3 regions of the Streptomyces sp. NPDC127197 genome follow, and region 3 is predicted to be linked to each of the others. Evidence: predicted binding sites of a transcription regulator. Region 3 holds the regulator's gene; each other region holds the start of a gene.
What was found. The regulator HspR, encoded in region 3, represses chaperone genes until heat shock. The targets are predictions, from matches to a motif close to TTGAGNNNNNNNNNCTCAA.
Positions count from the first base shown of each region.

Region 1: dnaK (molecular chaperone DnaK) is a predicted target of HspR. The motif match lies at 3,323-3,341, and genes of this name have one in related genera.
Region 2: lon (endopeptidase La) is a predicted target of HspR. The motif match lies at 1,764-1,782, and genes of this name have one in related genera.

Region 1 is NZ_JBHXVG010000005.1:182,090-188,203, forward strand. It holds gene ACFVJQ_RS10350 (ATP-binding protein) at 1-141, shown strand, start outside; gene ACFVJQ_RS10355 (hypothetical protein) at 138-1,937, shown strand; gene ACFVJQ_RS10360 (OsmC family protein) at 2,012-2,437, shown strand; gene ACFVJQ_RS10365 (glycerophosphodiester phosphodiesterase family protein) at 2,508-3,278, shown strand; gene dnaK (molecular chaperone DnaK) at 3,388-5,250, shown strand; gene ACFVJQ_RS10375 (SAM-dependent methyltransferase) at 5,263-6,078, opposite strand.
Region 2 is NZ_JBHXVG010000023.1:81,833-87,946, forward strand. It holds gene ACFVJQ_RS30185 (sensor histidine kinase) at 1-69, opposite strand, end outside; gene ACFVJQ_RS30190 (response regulator transcription factor) at 66-806, opposite strand; gene ACFVJQ_RS30195 (spermidine synthase) at 920-1,597, opposite strand; gene lon (endopeptidase La) at 1,805-4,228, shown strand; gene ACFVJQ_RS30205 (hypothetical protein) at 4,436-4,855, shown strand; gene ACFVJQ_RS30210 (MarR family winged helix-turn-helix transcriptional regulator) at 5,072-5,563, shown strand; gene ACFVJQ_RS30215 (protein phosphatase 2C domain-containing protein) at 5,568-6,114, opposite strand, start outside.
Region 3 is NZ_JBHXVG010000032.1:17,373-23,486, forward strand. It holds gene dnaK (molecular chaperone DnaK) at 1-1,094, shown strand, start outside; gene grpE (nucleotide exchange factor GrpE) at 1,091-1,735, shown strand; gene dnaJ (molecular chaperone DnaJ) at 1,769-2,947, shown strand; gene ACFVJQ_RS34875 (heat shock protein transcriptional repressor HspR) at 2,953-3,399, shown strand; gene ACFVJQ_RS34880 (fibronectin type III domain-containing protein) at 3,468-5,537, opposite strand; gene ACFVJQ_RS34885 (sugar ABC transporter substrate-binding protein) at 5,834-6,114, shown strand, end outside.

The DNA of each region.
Region 1 (6,114 bases), on a different contig from region 3:
CTCGTGCAGCTCGCCGAGATCTCCGTCGAGGTCGCCCAGAGCGTCATCGCCTCCGACGCCGACGGCAACCCCGTCCTGCCCGCCTGGTTCCTCATCGAGGCCGCCCGGGACATGCCGCGGCTGGTGGAGGCGCGACGATGAGCCGTACCCGCGCGAAGGGGCAGAAGAAGCGGGACGTGGCGGGGGAGGCGTTCGCGGAGGGCATGCGGCTGGTCCTCGCCAACCCCGCCCTGAAAGCCGTCGACTTCAACACCTGCCGGCGCGAGGACTGCACACTGGCGCCCAAGGACGGTCTCATCCGCGTCGACTCCGACGGCGTCCTGCACTCCCACCCCGACCGCCTTGCCGACGGCCGCGACTGGGCCTGGGCGATCGCGCACGCCGTCATCCACCTCGGCTTCGGCCATGTCCCGGCGGCGAGGGGGGTGCGCGAGCAGCCCGACCGCTACGACCTCGCCGCCCGCTGTGCCGTCGTCAACCGCTTCCTCCTCACCTTCCCGGTGGGCCGGACGCCCGAGGACCTGCCCGCCTCCTATCCCGACGGGGACGAGGAGCAGCTCGCCGCGCGCTGGCGGCGTGCCGGCATCCCGGCCGTGTACGAGCGCTGCGGTACCGCGGGCGGGGAGGCCGACCAGCTGCTCGTCGACTGGGGGACCTGGTTCGGGCCGCCCCAGGACTGGCAGCTCGCGTTCGCGGACGCCCTGACCCGCACCATGTCCGCGGCCCTCGACCTGGCGGGCGGCCGCCGCGACACCATGGACGGCAAGCTCGCCCCGCAGCGCCCCTGGGAGAAGGCGCTGAGCTGGTTCGTCTCCTCCTATCCGCTGCTCGGCGGCATCGCCGCCGGCATCCGGCTGGTCGCCGACGCCGAACTCGCCCGCGCCCACGACATCTCGATCGCCGCCGTGAACGCCGAGGCCGGCGAGATCTACGTCAACCCGCTCAGGCAGTTCGAGGACGAGGAGTGGCGGTTCGTCCTCGCCCACGAGATGCTGCACGCCGCCCTGCGGCACGGCGACCGCTGCGGCACCCGCGACCCGTACCTGTTCAACATCGCCGCCGACTACGTCATCAACGGCTGGCTGTGCGAGATGCAGGTCGGCACGATGCCCGAGGGGCTGCTGCACGACCCGGACCTGAAGGGCCTGTCGGCGGAGGAGGTGTACGACCGGATCGCGGGCGACCTGCGCCGGATGCGCCGGCTGTCGACCCTGCGCGGCAAGGGCGTGGGCGACATCCTCGGCGGACCGCTCGGCAGCCCGCGCGACTACGTCGACCTGGACGAGTTCTACCGCCGCGGTCTCGGCCAGGGCCTCGACCTGCACCAGCAGCAGGAGCGCGGCTTCCTGCCCGGCGGCCTGGTCGAGGAGATCCGCGCGCTCAGCCAGCCGCCGCTGCCCTGGGACGCGCAGCTCGCCCGCTGGTTCGACGAGTTCGTGCCCCGACCCGAGCCCGTACGGTCGTACGCCCGTCCCTCGCGCCGCCAGGCGTCCACCCCCGACATTCCCCGGGCCGGCCGGTACTTCCCGCCCGAGGAGATCGCCCGCTGCACCTTCGGCGTCGTCCTGGACACCTCCGGTTCGATGGACCGCACGCTGCTCGGCAAGGCGCTGGGCGCGATCGCCTCGTACGCCGAGGCCCGGGACGTGCCGGCCGCCCGCGTCGTGTTCTGCGACGCGGCCCCGCACGACGCGGGCTACCTTCCGGTCACCGACATCGCGGGGAAGGTGCGGGTGCACGGCCGCGGCGGTACGGTCCTGCAGCCCGGGATCGATCTGCTGCACCGCGCGGACGACTTCCCGCCGGCCGCGCCGGTCCTGGTGATCACGGACGGCTGGTGCGATGTGCTGCGGGTGCGCCGCGAGCACGCCTACCTCGTTCCCCAGGGTGCCCGCCTGCCGTTCACCCCCCGTGGGCCTGTGTTCCGCGTACGGTGAGCCGGAATGTGATCGGATGGTGCCCGAGAACCCCGGAGACGGGGTCGCATCAAAAGCATGTGAAAGGAAGAACCGTGGCAACCACGCGCTCCGCACACACCGTCTGGGAAGGCAACCTGCTCGAGGGCAACGGCGTAGTCACCTTCGACTCCTCCGGCATCGGCCAGCAGCCGGTGTCGTGGCCGTCGCGCGCCGAGCAGGCGAACGGCAAGACCAGCCCCGAGGAGCTGATCGCCGCCGCCCACTCCAGCTGCTTCTCCATGGCCCTGTCGCACGGCCTGACCGGCGCCGGGACCCCGCCCACCAAGCTCATCACCTCGGCCGACGTGACCTTCCAGCCCGGCGAGGGCATCACCGGTATCCACCTCACCGTCGAGGGCACGGTCCCCGGCCTGGACAACGACGCGTTCGTCGCCGCCGCCGAGGACGCCAAGGCCAACTGCCCGGTCAGCCAGGCCCTGACGGGCACCACCATCACGCTCACCGCGAAGCTCGCCTGAGCCGCACTTCCGGCACGGGCCGTCCCTCAGGGGGCGGCCCGTGCCCCGCTCGTCGTCCGGGAGTTGACCCATGACGCCACGCCCCGCCGTCTCGGCCCACCGGGGCGGCTCCGAACAGTTCGGCGCCGCCACCTGGGAGGCGTACGAGGACGCGCTGCGGTCGGGCGCGGAGTACGTCGAGTTCGACATCCGGCGCACCGCCGACGGTGTCTTCGTCGTCCACCACGATGCGCGCGTGCGACTGGGCGGGCCGCTGCTGTCCCTGATCACCCACGCCGAGCTGAGCGAACGCGCCGGCTACCCCGTGCCCGTCGTGGACGACGTCATGGAGCTGATCGCCGGCCGGCTCGTCGGGCACCTGGACCTGAAGGAGACCGGCCATGAGCGCGAGCTGATCGACCGGGCGATCGCCCTGCTCGGCACGGACGGGTTCGTGGCCACCACGCTGGAGGACCGTTCCATCGCCGCGATCAAGCACGCGTTCCCCCGTGTGCGGACGGCCCTGTCGCTGGGACGCGGCCGCAAGGAGGTGGCCGCGGGGCGGCTGGCGGCGACCCGGGCGAGCGAACTGTTCCCCCTGCGGCGGGTGCGGGCCTGCGGAGCGGACGGGGTCGCCGTGCACCAGCGGCTCGCCCGCGCCAACGTGTTGCGCGAGGCCGCCCGGCACCGTCTGTTCAGCATGGTGTGGACGGTCAACGACGACGCCGGACTGCGGACCTTCCTGACCGATGAGCGGGTGGACGTACTGATCACCGACCGGCCGCGGCGCGCCGTGGCCCTGCGCGACGGGGCGCGCGCCGCGGAGCCGGTTGCACCGGCCGGGAAGCCCCGCGCCGACTGACCGGCCCCTGCCCGGGTATGTGCCTGAATGACCAGGAGGCCCCATTGACAAGAGCCCACTCAAGTTTTCTGCTGGACATCGAGAGGCTCCCTGGCGGAAGGGGACAGCGATGGCACGCGCGGTCGGTATCGATCTCGGAACCACGAACTCGGTGGTGGCCGTCCTGGAGGGCGGCGAACCCACCGTGGTCGCCAATGCGGAAGGGGCCAGGACCACACCGTCGGTCGTGGCCTTCGCCAAGAACGGCGAGGTGCTCGTGGGCGAGGTCGCCAAACGGCAGGCCGTGACGAACGTCGAGCGCACCGCGCGCTCCGTCAAGCGCCACATGGGCGATGCGAACTGGCGGTTCCCGGAACAGGGCTCCGTGGACGGCACCCGCTACCGCGCCCAGGAGCTGTCGGCGCGAGTCCTGCAGAAGCTGAAGCGGGACGCCGAGGCCTATCTCGGCGAGGACGTCACCGACGCGGTGATCACCGTGCCCGCCTACTTCGACGACGCCCAGCGGCAGGCGACCAAGGAGGCCGGGGAGATTGCGGGCCTGAAGGTGCTGCGGATCATCAACGAGCCGACCGCCGCCGCCCTCGCCTACGGCCTCGACCGCGGCGAGGAGCAGACCGTCCTCGTCTTCGACCTCGGCGGCGGCACCTTCGACGTCTCGCTCCTCGAAATCGGCGACGGTGTGATCGAGGTCAAGGCCACCAACGGCGACACCCACCTCGGCGGCGACGACTGGGACCAGCGAATCGTCGAACACCTCGTCAAACGCTTCAAGGGGCAGTACGGCATCGATCTGTCCAACGACAAGATGGCCCTCCAGCGGCTCCGCGAGGGCGCCGAGAAGGCCAAGATCGAACTGTCCAGCTCCTCGGAGACGTCGATCAACCTGCCGTACATCACCGCCTCCGCGGAGGGCCCGCTCCACCTGGAGGAGAAGCTCACCCGGGCTCAGTTCCAGGAGCTCACCGCCGACCTCCTCGACCGCTGCAAGACCCCCTTCCACCAGGCGGTCAAGGACGCCGGCATCAAGCTCGCCGCGGTCGACCACGTCATCCTGGTCGGCGGCTCCACCCGCATGCCCGCCGTCACCGAGCTGGTCAAGCAGCTCACCGGCAAGGACCCGCACAAGGGCGTCAACCCCGACGAGGTCGTGGCCATCGGCGCGACCCTCCAGGCCGGCGTCATCCGCGGCGACGTCAAGGACGTACTGCTTCTCGACGTCACCCCGCTGTCCCTGGGCATCGAGACCAAGGGCGGCATCATGACGAAGCTGATCGAGCGCAACACCACGATCCCGACCCGGCGTTCGGAGATCTTCACCACCGCCACCGACAACCAGCCCTCGGTCGGCATCCAGGTCTACCAGGGCGAACGCGAGATCGCCGCGTACAACAAGAAGCTCGGCACCTTCGACCTCACCGGCCTGCCGCCCGCCCCGCGCGGCGTCCCGCAGATCGAGGTCGCCTTCGACATCGACGCCAACGGGATCATGCATGTCTCCGCGAAGGACCTGGCGACCGGCCGCGAGCAGAAGATGACCGTCACCGGCGGCTCGGCGCTGCCCAAGGACGACATCGACCGCATGATGCGGGAGGCCGAGCAGTACGCCGAGGAGGACCGCAAGCGCCGGGAGGCCGCCGAGACCCGCAACCAGGCCGAGCAGCTCGTCTACCAGACCGAGAAGTTCCTCCGCGAGAACGAGGAACGGGTGCCGGCCGACACCAGGTCGGAGGTGGAGTCGGCCGTCACCGAGCTCAAGCAGCTGCTGGAGCGCAACGCCGAGACGAACGAGCTGCGCACCGGCGTCGAGAAACTCGCCACCGTGAGCCAGAAGATGGGCCAGGCCATGTACGCGCAGGCCCAGCAGACCCCGACGGAGCCGAGCGAGCCGCGCACCGCACCCCAGGACGAGGAAGGAGTGGTCGACGCGGAGATCGTGGACGACGAGAAGGACTCCAAGGGCGGGGCGGCCTGAGGCCCCGCACCGTCAGGGCTTGCGGGCGACGCCCGCGTACACCGGCACGATGCCCTCGGCCTGGGAGGCCACGTCCTCCGCCTCCGGGCGCCAGCCGTGGACGGGGATGACTCCGGGGCCGAGCAGTTCCAGCCCGTCGAAGAAGCGGGCGAACTCCGCGAGCGACCGGGGGAAGAACGGGGTGCCGCTGCGCCGGAAGTGGTCGGCCGCCTTCCCGATGGCCTCCGGGCTGAGGTCCGGGGTGACCTGGGACAGGATCAGGTGGCTGCCGGGGGCGAGGGCGGCGACGTACTTCGCGAGCAGCCCGTACACGTCGTCACCGTCGGGGTCGTCGCTCAGGTAGTGGGTGAGCGCGACCAGCGACAGCGCGACCGGCCGGTCGAAGTCCAGCGTCTCGCCCGCCTTCCGCAGCACGCCGTCCAGGTCGCGGACGTCGGCGTGCACATAGTGCGTGGCGCCCTCGGCGGAGCCGTGCAGCAGTGCCTCCGCGTGCCGCAGCACGATCGGGTCGTTGTCGGCGTACACGACCCGGGACTCCGGCGCGACACCCTGGGCCACCTGGTGCAGGTTCGGCTCGGTGGGGATGCCGGTGCCGATGTCCAGGAACTGGCGGATCCCGGCCTCGGCGGCGGTGCGTACCGCCCGGTGCATGAAACGCCGGTTGGCGCGCGCCCCCCGCAGCACCGTCTCGTCCGCGGCGAGGATCTTCCGGGCCAGCTCCTCGTCCACCGGGTAGTTGTCCTTGCCGCCCAGCCACCAGTCGTACACCCGGGCCGGATGCGGCCGGCTGGTGTCGATGCGGGTGGGCGCGGCGTCGGATCCGGTCATGCGGTGTGGTCTCCTCGGTTTTCGGTACGGGGCAGG
Region 2 (6,114 bases), on a different contig from region 3:
CGAGAACGGGCGTACGCCGCCCCAGGGCTCCCCGGGGCTCCTCCGTGCGGCCGGCCGCCCCTCGCTCATGGCGTCGGTGTCTCCAGGGCGTAGCCCACGCCGTGCACCGTGCGGATCCGCTCGGCGCCGATCTTCCGCCGCAGCGCCTTGATGTGGCTGTCGACGGTACGGGTGCCGGAGGCGTCCGCCCAGTCCCACACCTCGGCCAGCAGCTGCTCACGCGAGAGCACCGCGCGCGGCGTGTTCGCCAGGCAGACCAGCAGGTCGAACTCGGTGGGCGTCAGATGCACGTCCTCGCTGCGCACCCGGACCCGGCGCTGTGCGTGGTCGATCTCCAGCTCGCCCAGGCGCAGGATGCCGGTGCGCGGAGTGGCGGCCGCGACCGCGGCCCGCTCGACCCGGCGCAGCAGCACATGCACGCGTGCGGCCAGCTCCCGGATCGAGAACGGCTTGGTCATGTAGTCGTCGGCGCCGACGCCGAGGCCCACCAGCATGTCGGTCTCGTCGTCGCGCGCGGTGAGCATCAGTACCGGCACCGGCCGCTGGGCCTGCACCCGCCGGCAGACCTCCAGACCGTCGAAGCCCGGCAGCATGATGTCGAGAATCAGCAGGTCGGGCTGCCAGGCCTCGGCGGTGTCGACGGCGGCCGGGCCGTCACTGGCCGTCTGTACGAGAAATCCCTCGGCGCGCAGGCGGGCCGCGATGGCGTCGACGATCGTCGCATCGTCCTCGACCACCAGCACCCGGCGCTGTGCGCCCGGGGTGGTCGCCGCCGTGCCGTTGTGGGAGGTGTGTGTCTGCTCCATCGCCCGCCCCTGAAGTGTGCTTTCCGGAATCCGTGGGGTGATCCCATGACTGCGATTGACGCTTGAATGATCGGCGTCAGGGATGCAGCGTACGGGGAGTCACCGCAGCTCGGCTATCCAGGTCGTACGCCGAGATGCACGGCGTCCGGAACGCCCCGGGCAACGGGGATCTCTTCGGTACGCACATACCGGAAACCGGCATTCCGCAAGGATCCTTCAAATTCCGGGGAGGGCTGCGCCGACCACACGGCGAGCACGCCGCCGGGCCTCAACATCCTTGCGCAGCTTGCCAGTCCGGCCGCGGAGTACAGCCCGTCGTTCCCCTCCGTGACGGTCCATCCGGGCCCGTTGTCGATGTCCAGGCACAGCGCGTCGAACGTGGCGGAAGTCTCATTGACGAAGTCGATCAGATCCGCTTCGACGATCTCCGTACGGCTGTCGGCGAGGGCCTCTCGGGACAGCTCGGCGAGCGGTCCGTCGCGGTGCCAGTCGATGACGGCGCGCTCGCGCTCGACCACCGTGATGCGGCCCCAGCGGGGGTTCGCGGCGGCGTGTGCGAGCGAGAATCCGACGCCGAGTCCGCCGATCAGCACAGCGGGCGCCGCCCTCCTGTCCAGGGCGTTCAGCGCCGCGTCGACCAGCCGCCGCTCCGATCGTCCGTCGGAGGTGTCCATCAGGAAACAGCCGTTGACGATGATCTGCAGCAGGGTCCCGTGCCGGCGCAGCACGACCTCGCCCGAGGGGCCCTCACGACGGTCCAGGACTTCGGGGATGTCGTAGGTGGTGGCCATCTGCCCATCCTGGCACTTCTCTGACGGCATGTTGGCGGAATGACGGAGGGGAGTAGCTCGGCTCCCGGCGGCGTTGGCACAGAGGTGGCGCAGGGGCCCGGCGGCGGCTCGGGAGTGATCGCTCAGAGCGAACGGGGCCAGGGGAACATTCGGCGGCTCCCGTGCATTGAGTCGGCATAGCTCAACTTGACTGCCTAAGGGGAGATCATGGCTGCTGAGTCAACGGCGTTCACACCGCTCACTCTGCCCGTGCTGCCGCTCGACGGCGAGGTCGTGCTGCCCGGGATGGTGGTCCCGCTGGACCTGAGCGACGCCGATGTGCGGGCCGCGGTGGAGGCCGCCCAGGCCGCTGCCCGGTCCGAGCCCGGAAAGCCCAAGGTCCTGCTGGTGCCCCGGATCGACGGGACGTACGCGAGCACCGGTGTGCTCGGCACCGTCGAACAGGTCGGGCGGCTCGCCGACGGTGACCCCGGTGCCCTGATCCGGGGGCGGGGGAGGGTGCGGATCGGCGCCGGGACGACCGGGCCGGGTGCCGCGCTGTGGGTCGAGGGGACCAGAGTCGACGAGAGCGTGCCGGAGCCGCTGCCCGGGCACGTCGCCGAACTGGTCAAGGAGTACAAGGCCCTCGCCACCGCCTGGCTGAAGAAGCGCGGCGCATGGCAGGTCGTCGACCGTGTGCAGGCCATCGACGACGTGTCCGCCCTGGCCGACAACTCGGGGTACTCGCCCTTCCTGACCCTCGATCAGAAGATCGAGCTGCTGGAGACCGGCGACCCGGTCGACCGGCTGAAGCTCGCCACCCAGCACCTGCGCGACCACCTCGCCGAGCAGGACGTCGCCGAAACCATCGCCAAGGACGTCCAGGAGGGCGTCGACAAGCAGCAGCGCGAGTTCCTGCTGCGGCGGCAGCTGGAAGCCGTACGCAAGGAACTGCGCGAGCTGAACGGTGAGAAGGACGGCGAGGAGTCCGACGACTACCGCGCCCGCGTCGAGGCCGCCGACCTGCCCGAGAAGGTCCGCGAGGCCGCCCTCAAGGAGGTCGACAAGCTGGAGCGGTCCAGCGACCAGTCGCCCGAGGGCTCGTGGATCCGGACCTGGCTCGACACGGTGCTCGAACTGCCGTGGAACGAGCGGACCGAGGACGCGTACGACATCCAGGGCGCCAAGACGATCCTGGACGCCGAGCACGCGGGCCTGGAGGACGTGAAGGAGCGGATCACCGAATACCTGGCGGTGCGCAAGCGCCGTACGGACCGGGGCCTGGGCGTCGTCGGCGGGCGGCGCGGAGGTGCCGTGCTTGCGCTCGTCGGGCCGCCCGGCGTCGGCAAGACGAGTCTCGGCGAGTCCGTCGCCCACGCCATGGGCCGCAAGTTCGTCCGCGTCGCCCTCGGCGGTGTCCGCGACGAGGCCGAGATCCGCGGTCACCGGCGTACGTACGTCGGTGCGCTGCCCGGCCGTATCGTCCGCGCCATCAAGGAGGCCGGGTCGATGAACCCGGTCGTGCTCCTGGACGAGATCGACAAGGTGGGGTCGGACTTCCGCGGCGACCCGGCCGCGGCCCTGCTGGAGGTCCTCGACCCCGCGCAGAACCACACCTTCCGTGACCACTACCTGGAAGTCGAACTCGACCTGTCCGACGTCGTCTTCCTCGCCACCGCCAACGTCCTGGAGGCCATCCCGGAGGCCCTGCTCGACCGTATGGAGCTGGTCCGGCTCGACGGCTACACCGAGGACGAGAAGATCGTCATCGCCCGTGACCACCTGCTTCCGCGCCAGCTGGAGCGGGCCGGCCTGGACAAGGACGAGGTCGTCATCGACGAGGGCGCGCTGCGCAAGCTCGCCGGCGAGTACACGCGCGAGGCGGGCGTCCGCAACCTCGAGCGGTCCATCGCACGGCTGCTGCGCAAGGTCGCGGCACAGCACGAACTGGGCGAGCGGGAGCTGCCGTTCACGATCGGGGACGGTGACCTGCGGGGTCTGATCGGACGACCGCACCACGTACCCGAGTCCGCCCAGGACCCGGCGGAGCGGCGTACGGCCGTGCCCGGCGTGGCGACTGGCCTCGCGGTCACCGGAGCGGGCGGAGACGTGCTGTTCGTCGAGGCGTCGCTGTCCGACCCGGAGACGGGCGCGGCGGGCCTGACGCTGACCGGACAGTTGGGTGACGTGATGAAGGAGTCGGCGCAGATCGCGCTGAGCTTCCTGCGCAGCCACGGCGCCGAGCTCGAACTGCCGGTCGCCGACCTGAAGGACCGGGGCGTACACATCCACTTCCCGGCGGGTGCGGTGCCGAAGGACGGCCCGAGCGCGGGCATCACGATGACGACGGCACTGGCGTCACTCCTGTCCGGCCGTCTGGTGCGTACGGACGTGGCGATGACCGGCGAGGTCTCGCTGACCGGCCGCGTCCTGCCGATCGGCGGCGTGAAGCAGAAGCTGCTCGCCGCGCACCGTGCGGGTGTCACCACCGTGATCATCCCCAAGCGCAACGAGCCCGACCTGGACGACGTCCCGGCCGAGGTGCTGGACAAGCTCGACGTCCACGCCGTCACCGACGTCCGCCAGGTCCTCGAACTGGCCCTGTCGCCGGCCACGAACGGCGCGGAGCCGGAGGTTCCGGTCGCGGCGTGACGGACGTGACCGGATGGGCAAGGCCCGGGTCCCGTGAGGGAGGCCCGGGCCTTCGCCGTGAGTGCGTATTAACCACCTTTACCCCTTGTGGTGTCAAGTCACGAATATTCGGAACATGACCTTTTTGTGCAGTTCCGGCCTACTTGAAGTGCGGCCTTACCCGAAACGCCGGAAAACGAAAAGGCCCCTCCGAAGTAGGAGGAATCCGTGACTCGCACCAAGGAAAACAAGCAGGAAATCCGCCAGAAGCGCAGAATCCGTGTCGCGACCATCGCGGCTTCGGGCGTGGTGGCCGCCGGAGGGATCATCCTCCCGGCGAGCGCTGCCTCGGCGTCCTCGGTGCCCGAATCGCCGACCGTGAGCACGGTCGCCACGCACGGCGACCACGGGCACAAGTACTGGCACTGCAAGTGGCACAAGCACCACAAGTTCGGGGAGTGGCACAAGCACTGCAAGTGGTACAAGCACCACGACCACCACTGGAATGACGACCGCGACCACCGCTGGGACGACGACCGCGATCATCACTGGAAGGACAGGCACGATCGCGACTGGAAGGACAGGCACGATCGCGACTGGAAGGACAGGTTCGATTACTGGAAGGACAGGTACGATTACCACTGGTAACGGCGGCGGCGTCGACTGATCCCGACAGAACCGCGCCGCGAACCGAACCGCCCCGACCCGCTGCCCCGCCGTCCTTCCGTCCGGTGGGGCAGCGGCAGTGTGTCGTCGACCTGGCACTGCCGTTGGTCTACGCCTGCGAAATACTGAGAGAGCTGCGGCAATGGCCGGTGGCTGGCAGGAACTTTCAGGATCGGGAAACCGGATCAGGGGACTGACGTGCACGTGGACGGAAACGGCGACGGACATCGCGGCGGAAGCGGCGCGTCGCCGACTGGTGTGGACCAGGAGTTCCTGGCCCTGGAACGCGAGCTGACCGTGTTCCTGCGGCGGGCCCGCGCCAACCAGGGCGAGATGGCCCGCGAGGTCCATCCGGACCTGGAGTCGGCCGCGTACGGACTCCTCGTACGGCTGGAGGAGTGCGGCGCGCAGCGGGCCACCGAGCTCGCGGCCTACATCGGCGTCGGCAAGGCCACCATGTCCCGCCAGCTCCGTGCCCTCGAGGAGCTGGGGCTGGTGGCCCGCGAACCCGATCCGGCGGACGGCCGCGCCTGGCTGGTGCACCTCACCGATGAGGGGCGGACGCGGGTGCAGCGGGTCCGGGAGGCCCGCCGGGCGCGGTACGTCAGCAAGCTCGCCCACTGGGACCGCCGCGAGGTGGCCGAACTCGCCCGGCTGTTGCACCAGTTGAACACCGGGATGGAGAAGTAGCCCGTCAGAGCTCCGCGTAGACGGCCGTCGCGTCGTCGTGGGTCTTGCTGCGGCCCAGATACGTCCGCTCCTCGCGGTCGGCGGCCTCAAGGGTGCGGACGCGGTCGATCAGCGCCTGCGCCCCCTTCTTGCGTACGAAGGTGAAGAGGTCCGTCCAGTCGCCCTCCCGGAACTTCTCCGTCCACCGGGTCGCCCCGTCCGTCAGCGCGGCCAGGGCGCGGACCTCGCTGCGCGGCAGGGCCCCGGTCACCGCCCGTGCGGCCACCGAGGGATCCGCGGCGGCCGTGAAGAAGCCGCCCTCCTTGTTGCGGACGGTGGCGTCGACCAGGGCGTCGGTGGCCAGGCTCGCGCGGGGGAGGCGGGACAGGCGGTCGTCGAGGTACGGCGTGACCGTGCCGTCGGGGGACTCGACGAGGAGTGTCGAGTCGGAGAGGACCAGATACTCGACGGTCGCCGGGGACCAGCGGGCGAGGACCACGGTCGCCTGCGGGGTGCGCGGGTGAGAAAGCTCACAGGTTTCGGCATGGGCCTCGGCCGTACGCGCTATGGCG
Region 3 (6,114 bases):
TGCCCTACATCACCGCCTCCGCCGAGGGCCCGCTGCACCTCGACGAGAAGCTGACCCGCGCCCAGTTCCAGCAGCTGACCGCGGACCTGCTGGAGCGCTGCAAGACGCCGTTCCACAATGTCATCAAGGACGCCGGCATCCAGCTGAGCGAGATCGACCACGTCGTCCTCGTCGGTGGCTCCACCCGTATGCCCGCCGTCGCCGAGCTCGTCAAGGAGCTGACCGGCGGCAAGGAGGCCAACAAGGGCGTGAACCCGGACGAGGTCGTCGCCATCGGTGCCTCGCTCCAGGCCGGTGTCCTCAAGGGCGAGGTCAAGGACGTCCTGCTGCTGGACGTGACCCCGCTGTCCCTCGGTATCGAGACCAAGGGCGGCATCATGACCAAGCTGATCGAGCGCAACACGACGATCCCGACGAAGCGTTCGGAGATCTTCACCACGGCCGAGGACAACCAGCCGTCGGTGCAGATCCAGGTCTACCAGGGCGAGCGCGAGATCGCGGCGTACAACAAGAAGCTCGGCATGTTCGAGCTGACCGGTCTGCCCCCGGCGCCGCGCGGCGTCCCGCAGATCGAGGTCTCCTTCGACATCGACGCCAACGGCATCATGCACGTCACGGCGAAGGACCTCGGCACCGGCAAGGAGCAGAAGATGACCGTCACCGGCGGCTCCTCGCTCCCGAAGGACGAGGTCGACCGGATGCGCCAGGAGGCCGAGCAGTACGCGGAGGAGGACCACCGCCGCCGCGAGGCCGCCGAGACCCGCAACCAGGGCGAGCAGCTCGTCTACCAGACCGAGAAGTTCCTCAAGGACAACGAGGACAAGGTCCCCGGCGACGTCAAGACCGAGGTCGAGGCCGCCGTCGAGGAGCTGAAGACCGCGCTGAAGGGCGAGGACACCGCCGAGATCCGCACGGCCACCGAGAAGGTCGCCGCGGTCTCCCAGAAGGTGGGCCAGGCCATGTACGCCGACGCCAATGCCGCGCAGGCCGCGGGCGGCCCCGAGGGTGCCACCGCCGGTGGGGCCAAGCCGGCCGACGACGACGTCGTGGACGCCGAGATCGTGGACGACGAGCGTAAGGACGGTGCCGCGTGACGGAGGAGACCCCGGGCTTTGAAGAGAAGCCCGACGTCCCCTCCGGCGCCACTCCTGACGACGCCGAGCCGCAGGCCGCTCCCGCAGAGGGGGCGGCCCCGGCCGGGGACGCAAGCGCAGATGCCGGTCTGCTGGCCCAGCTGGACCAGGTGCGCACCGCGCTCAACGAGCGCACCGCGGACCTCCAGCGGCTCCAGGCCGAGTACCAGAACTACCGCCGCCGGGTCGAGCGCGACCGGATCACGGTCAAGGAGATCGCCGTCGCGAACCTCCTGACCGAGCTCCTGCCCGTGCTCGACGACATCGGACGCGCGCGGGAACACGGCGAGCTGGTCGGCGGCTTCAAGTCCGTCGCCGAGTCGCTGGAGACCGTGGCGGCCAAGATGGGCCTGCAGCAGTTCGGCAAGGAGGGCGAGCCCTTCGACCCGACGATCCACGAGGCCCTGATGCACAGCTACGCGCCGGACGTCACGGAGACGACCTGCGTCGCGATCCTCCAGCCGGGGTATCGCATCGGCGAGCGCACCATCCGCCCCGCGCGGGTGGCCGTCGCCGAGCCGCAGCCGGGCGCGCAGACGGTAAAGGCCGAGGAACCGGCCGAGGGCGACGACAAGGAGAACGGTGGCCCGGACGAGGGCTGACGTTGAACTGACGAGGAAGGAGGGACGTCGGGGATGAGCACCAAGGACTTCATCGAGAAGGACTACTACAAGGTCCTCGGCGTCCCCAAGGACGCCACCGAGGCCGAGATCAAGAAGGCGTACCGCAAGCTCGCCCGCGAGTACCACCCGGACGCCAACAAGGGAAACGCCAAGGCCGAGGAGCGCTTCAAGGAGATCTCCGAGGCGAACGACATCCTCGGCGACCCCAAGAAGCGCAAGGAGTACGACGAGGCCCGCACCCTGTTCGGCAACGGCGGCTTCCGCCCGGGCCCCGGCGCGGGCGGCGGCTCGTTCAACTTCGACCTGGGCGACCTCTTCGGAGGCGGTACCCAGGGCGGGGGCGGGGCCGGCGGCTTCGGCGGCGGACTCGGTGACGTCTTCGGGGGCCTGTTCAATCGGGGCGGCACGACCGGGACGCGGACGCATCCGCGCCGCGGCCAGGACATCGAGTCCGAGGTCACCCTCAGCTTCACCGAGGCGATCGAGGGCGCGACGGTGCCGCTCAGGATGTCCTCCCAGGCACCGTGCAAGGCCTGCTCGGGCACCGGCGACGCGAACGGCACACCACGCGTGTGCCCGACGTGCGTCGGCACCGGCCAGGTGGCGCGCGGCTCGGGCGGCGGCTTCTCCCTGACCGACCCGTGCCCGGACTGCAAGGGCCGCGGCCTGATCGCGGAGAACCCCTGCGAGGTCTGCAAGGGCAGCGGCCGCGCGAAGTCGTCCCGCACCATGCAGGTCCGCATCCCCGCCGGGGTGTCGGACGGCCAGCGCATCCGCCTGCGGGGCAAGGGCGCACCGGGCGAGCGGGGCGGCCCGGCGGGCGACCTGTATGTCGTCGTGCACGTCGACGCCCACCCGGTGTTCGGCCGCAAGGGCGACAACCTGACCGTGACCGTCCCGGTGACGTTCGCCGAGGCGGCACTCGGCGGCGAGGTCCGGGTCCCCACCCTGGGCGGCCCGCCGGTCACCCTGAAACTGCCGCCCGGTACGCCCAACGGCCGCACCATGCGGGCCCGGGGCAAGGGCGCGGTCCGCAAGGACGGCACCCGCGGCGACCTCCTGGTCACCGTCGAGGTGAGTGTCCCGAAGGACCTGACGGGGAAGGCTCGTGACGCACTCGAGGCGTATCGCGAGGCGACCGCGGGCGAGGATCCGCGGGCGGAGTTGTTCCAGGCCGCGAAGGGAGCATGAGTCAGATGGACGGCCGTCGACGCAACCCGTATGAACTGACCGAGGAGACCCCGGTCTACGTCATCTCGGTGGCGGCCCAGCTGTCCGGCCTGCACCCGCAGACACTGCGCCAGTACGACCGCCTGGGCCTGGTGTCTCCGGACCGCACGGCCGGCCGGGGCCGCCGCTACTCGGCCCGCGACATCGAACTGCTGCGCACCGTTCAGCAGTTGTCGCAGGACGAGGGCATCAACCTGGCCGGCATCAAGCGCATCATCGAACTGGAGAACCAGGTCGCGGCCCTCCAGTCCCGGGTGGCCGAGCTGGAGGCCGCCCTCGACGGTGCCGCCGCGGCGATGCAGCAGCGCGAGGCCGCGGTGCACGCCTCGTACCGGCGCGACCTGGTGCCGTACCAGGAGGTGCAGCAGACCAGCGCGTTGGTGGTGTGGCGGCCGAAGAAGGCCAAGGACTAGGCACATACGTGTGAGGAAGGGCCCGGAGATCTCCGTGATCTCCGGGCCCTTCGCCGTCCGTGGTGCCGTCAGTAGCTGACGGCGACGTCCTCGGACGCCTCCGACTCCGTGCCGTCCGCGTACACCACGGTGAGGCGGTAGTACACCGTGGTGGCGGCGGGCATCGTGCGGTCCAGCCAGTACCCGGTGGAGGAGTTGTCCTCGGGCTCGGTGCCGATCAGCTCGTACGCACCGGTGGTGCGGTTCCAGCGGTAGATGTTGAAGCCGGTGACCGGGCTGTCGGCGGCGTTGGTGTCGGCGCCCAGGGCCCAGGCGAGCCAGCCGTCCGACGCCGCGCTGAAGTACGCCACCGGCGCCCCCGCCGCGGCCGGGACGGTCGGCCTCAGGTCCAGTTCCGTCAGGTCGACCACGGGTGCCTCGACGCCCGGGGTGAGCTGGTTGCCGTACTGGTCGACGGCGACGACGCTGTAGCGCACCTGCTCGCCGTCGGCGGGGGTGCGGTCGTGATGGCTCGTCGCCGTGATCTGCCACGGCTTGAAGTCGGCCGGGTGCTCCAGCGGTTCGTAGACCCACTCGCCGTCGACGAGCGTGCCCCGGTACACCAGGTAGTGGTCGAAGCCGGGCTCGTCGCTCGCGTCGTCCCAGGACAGGGCGACGCCGTCCTCCTTCGCAACCGCGCTCAGTCCGGTCACCGCGGCGGGCGCGGTGGTGTTCCCGGCCGGGGTGACGACGACGTCCTGCGAGACCGGCCCCCAGTTCCCAGCGGCGTCCACGGCATGCACCCAGTAGTAGTACGTCGTACCGGGCTGCGGGGCCGGGTCGAGGGCGGCGGTGCCCTTGACACCCGTGGCGACTTCCCAGGCGGCGGACCCTGCGGACCGCGGCTTGAGCGACCGGAAGACCTTGTAGCCGACGAAGTCGTCCCCGCTGCTCACCTCGGAGGCGTCCCAGCTGATCGTGACGCCCGCCTCGTCCTCCGTGGCACGGGCGTTCAGGGCGGTCTCCACAGGGGGCGTCCGGTCGAGCGTCTCGAACGCGGCCGGCTTCGAGGGCGCGGACTCCAGGCCGTGTGTGTCGACGGCGGTGACGACGTAGTAGTACCAGTCGCCGGTCTGCGGTACGTTCTCGCCCCAGCCGGCGCCGAGCACCGGATCACTGCCGCTGACGAGGTTCTCCGGGGTAACGGCCACGGGCGTCCGGGTCGACCGGTACACGCGGTAACCGGCCAGGTCCGGCTCGGTGTTCCCGTTCCAGTACAGGTGCACCTTCGAGACGGTGCCGATGGCCCAGTTCTCCTCCACACCGGTCGGCGCGGCGGGTGCCATGGTGTCGACGGTGGTGACGGACTGGCCGGCGGTGCCGGCCGACTCGTTGCCCGCCTTGTCATAGGCGCGGACCTCGTAGTAGTAGATCGCGCCGTTCTTGGCGAGGGTCTCCGTGAACGAGGTGCCCGCCGTGGTGGTGCGCTTCGACCAGGTGCTGCTGCCCTTGAGCCGACGGTAGACGCGGTAGCCGGCGAGGTCCATCTCCTTGTTCTTCGCCCAAGTGGCCTTCGCGGCACCGGTGGTCTTGTCGTACGTGACCGAAGCGCCGGTCGGGGCGAGGGGCTTGACCTTGTCGACGGTGGCGGAGGTGCGCGGGGCGTAGGTGAACTTGACTTTGGCGGCGCCGGTCCAGTTCACGTAGTCGATGCGCAGGGTGTGCTTGCCGGAGGGGATGGTGAGGTTGACGCTCTTGGAGCGGGCGGTGTCACCGGTGCCCTTCCAGAGGTCGATCTTGCGGGCGTTGGCTGCCCCGGGGTCCAGGTAGACGCGGACGCCGTCGGTGGCGGAGACGGTGAACGTGAAGGGGCCGCCGGAGCCGAAGTCGCGGGTCACCGACCAGCGGACACCGAAGTTGTTCGACGGCACGCCGGAGACCGGGCTGCCGGACCAGCTCTGGCTGATGGTGCTGTCGCAGTCCGTTTTCTTTGGTGTGCCCGAGAAGCTGGTGTTCGCGAAGAACTGCCGCTTGAACACGGGCGAGGTGCAGGTGGTCGCGGCGGATGCGGGCACGGCGACAGCGGTGAGCAGGCCGCCCGCGGTGGCGAGCACGACCGCGGTTGCTGCCGCGGCGGTCGTGCGTCTGGCTGGGTTCATTCGGTCCTCTGGTCGCATCAGGAGTGGCGGAAAACAGCCCTCGCGATCACGACTCGCGGGGAAAGCGGTTGGTTGTACGGATCTTCGTCCACGCTCCAGCTCCCCGTGGATGGAGGGGTAGTGAGGGGCGTCGGGAGGGCGTTTCGCGGCGTGTTCACGGGCTAAGCGGAACGTGATGTTGTCATCTCGTTAAGTAGTTTCGCTTGACGCTGGGGGGCGCCGACGCGTTGGCTTTCCAGTCATCCGGGCCGCAGTGTCGCGGCCATGTCCGGAAGGCAGTAGAAGTGAGCTCCCGTATGCGTCGTCGTATCGCCATATCCGTGGTCGCATCGTCGTTGACCCTGTCGCTGGCAGGCTGTGGCGTGCTGGGCGCGACGGGCGACAGCGCCGACGCGAGCCCGACCAAGGGCAACGACGTCACGGTGGGCCTGCTGCTCCCGGAGAAGGCCAACACGCGCTACGACAAGTTCGACTACCCCATCATCAAGGAGCGGGTCGCCGCCCTCACCAAGAACAAGGGCAAGGTCCAGTACGCCAACGCCGACGCGAGCGCGACCAGGCAGGCGGACCAGCTCCA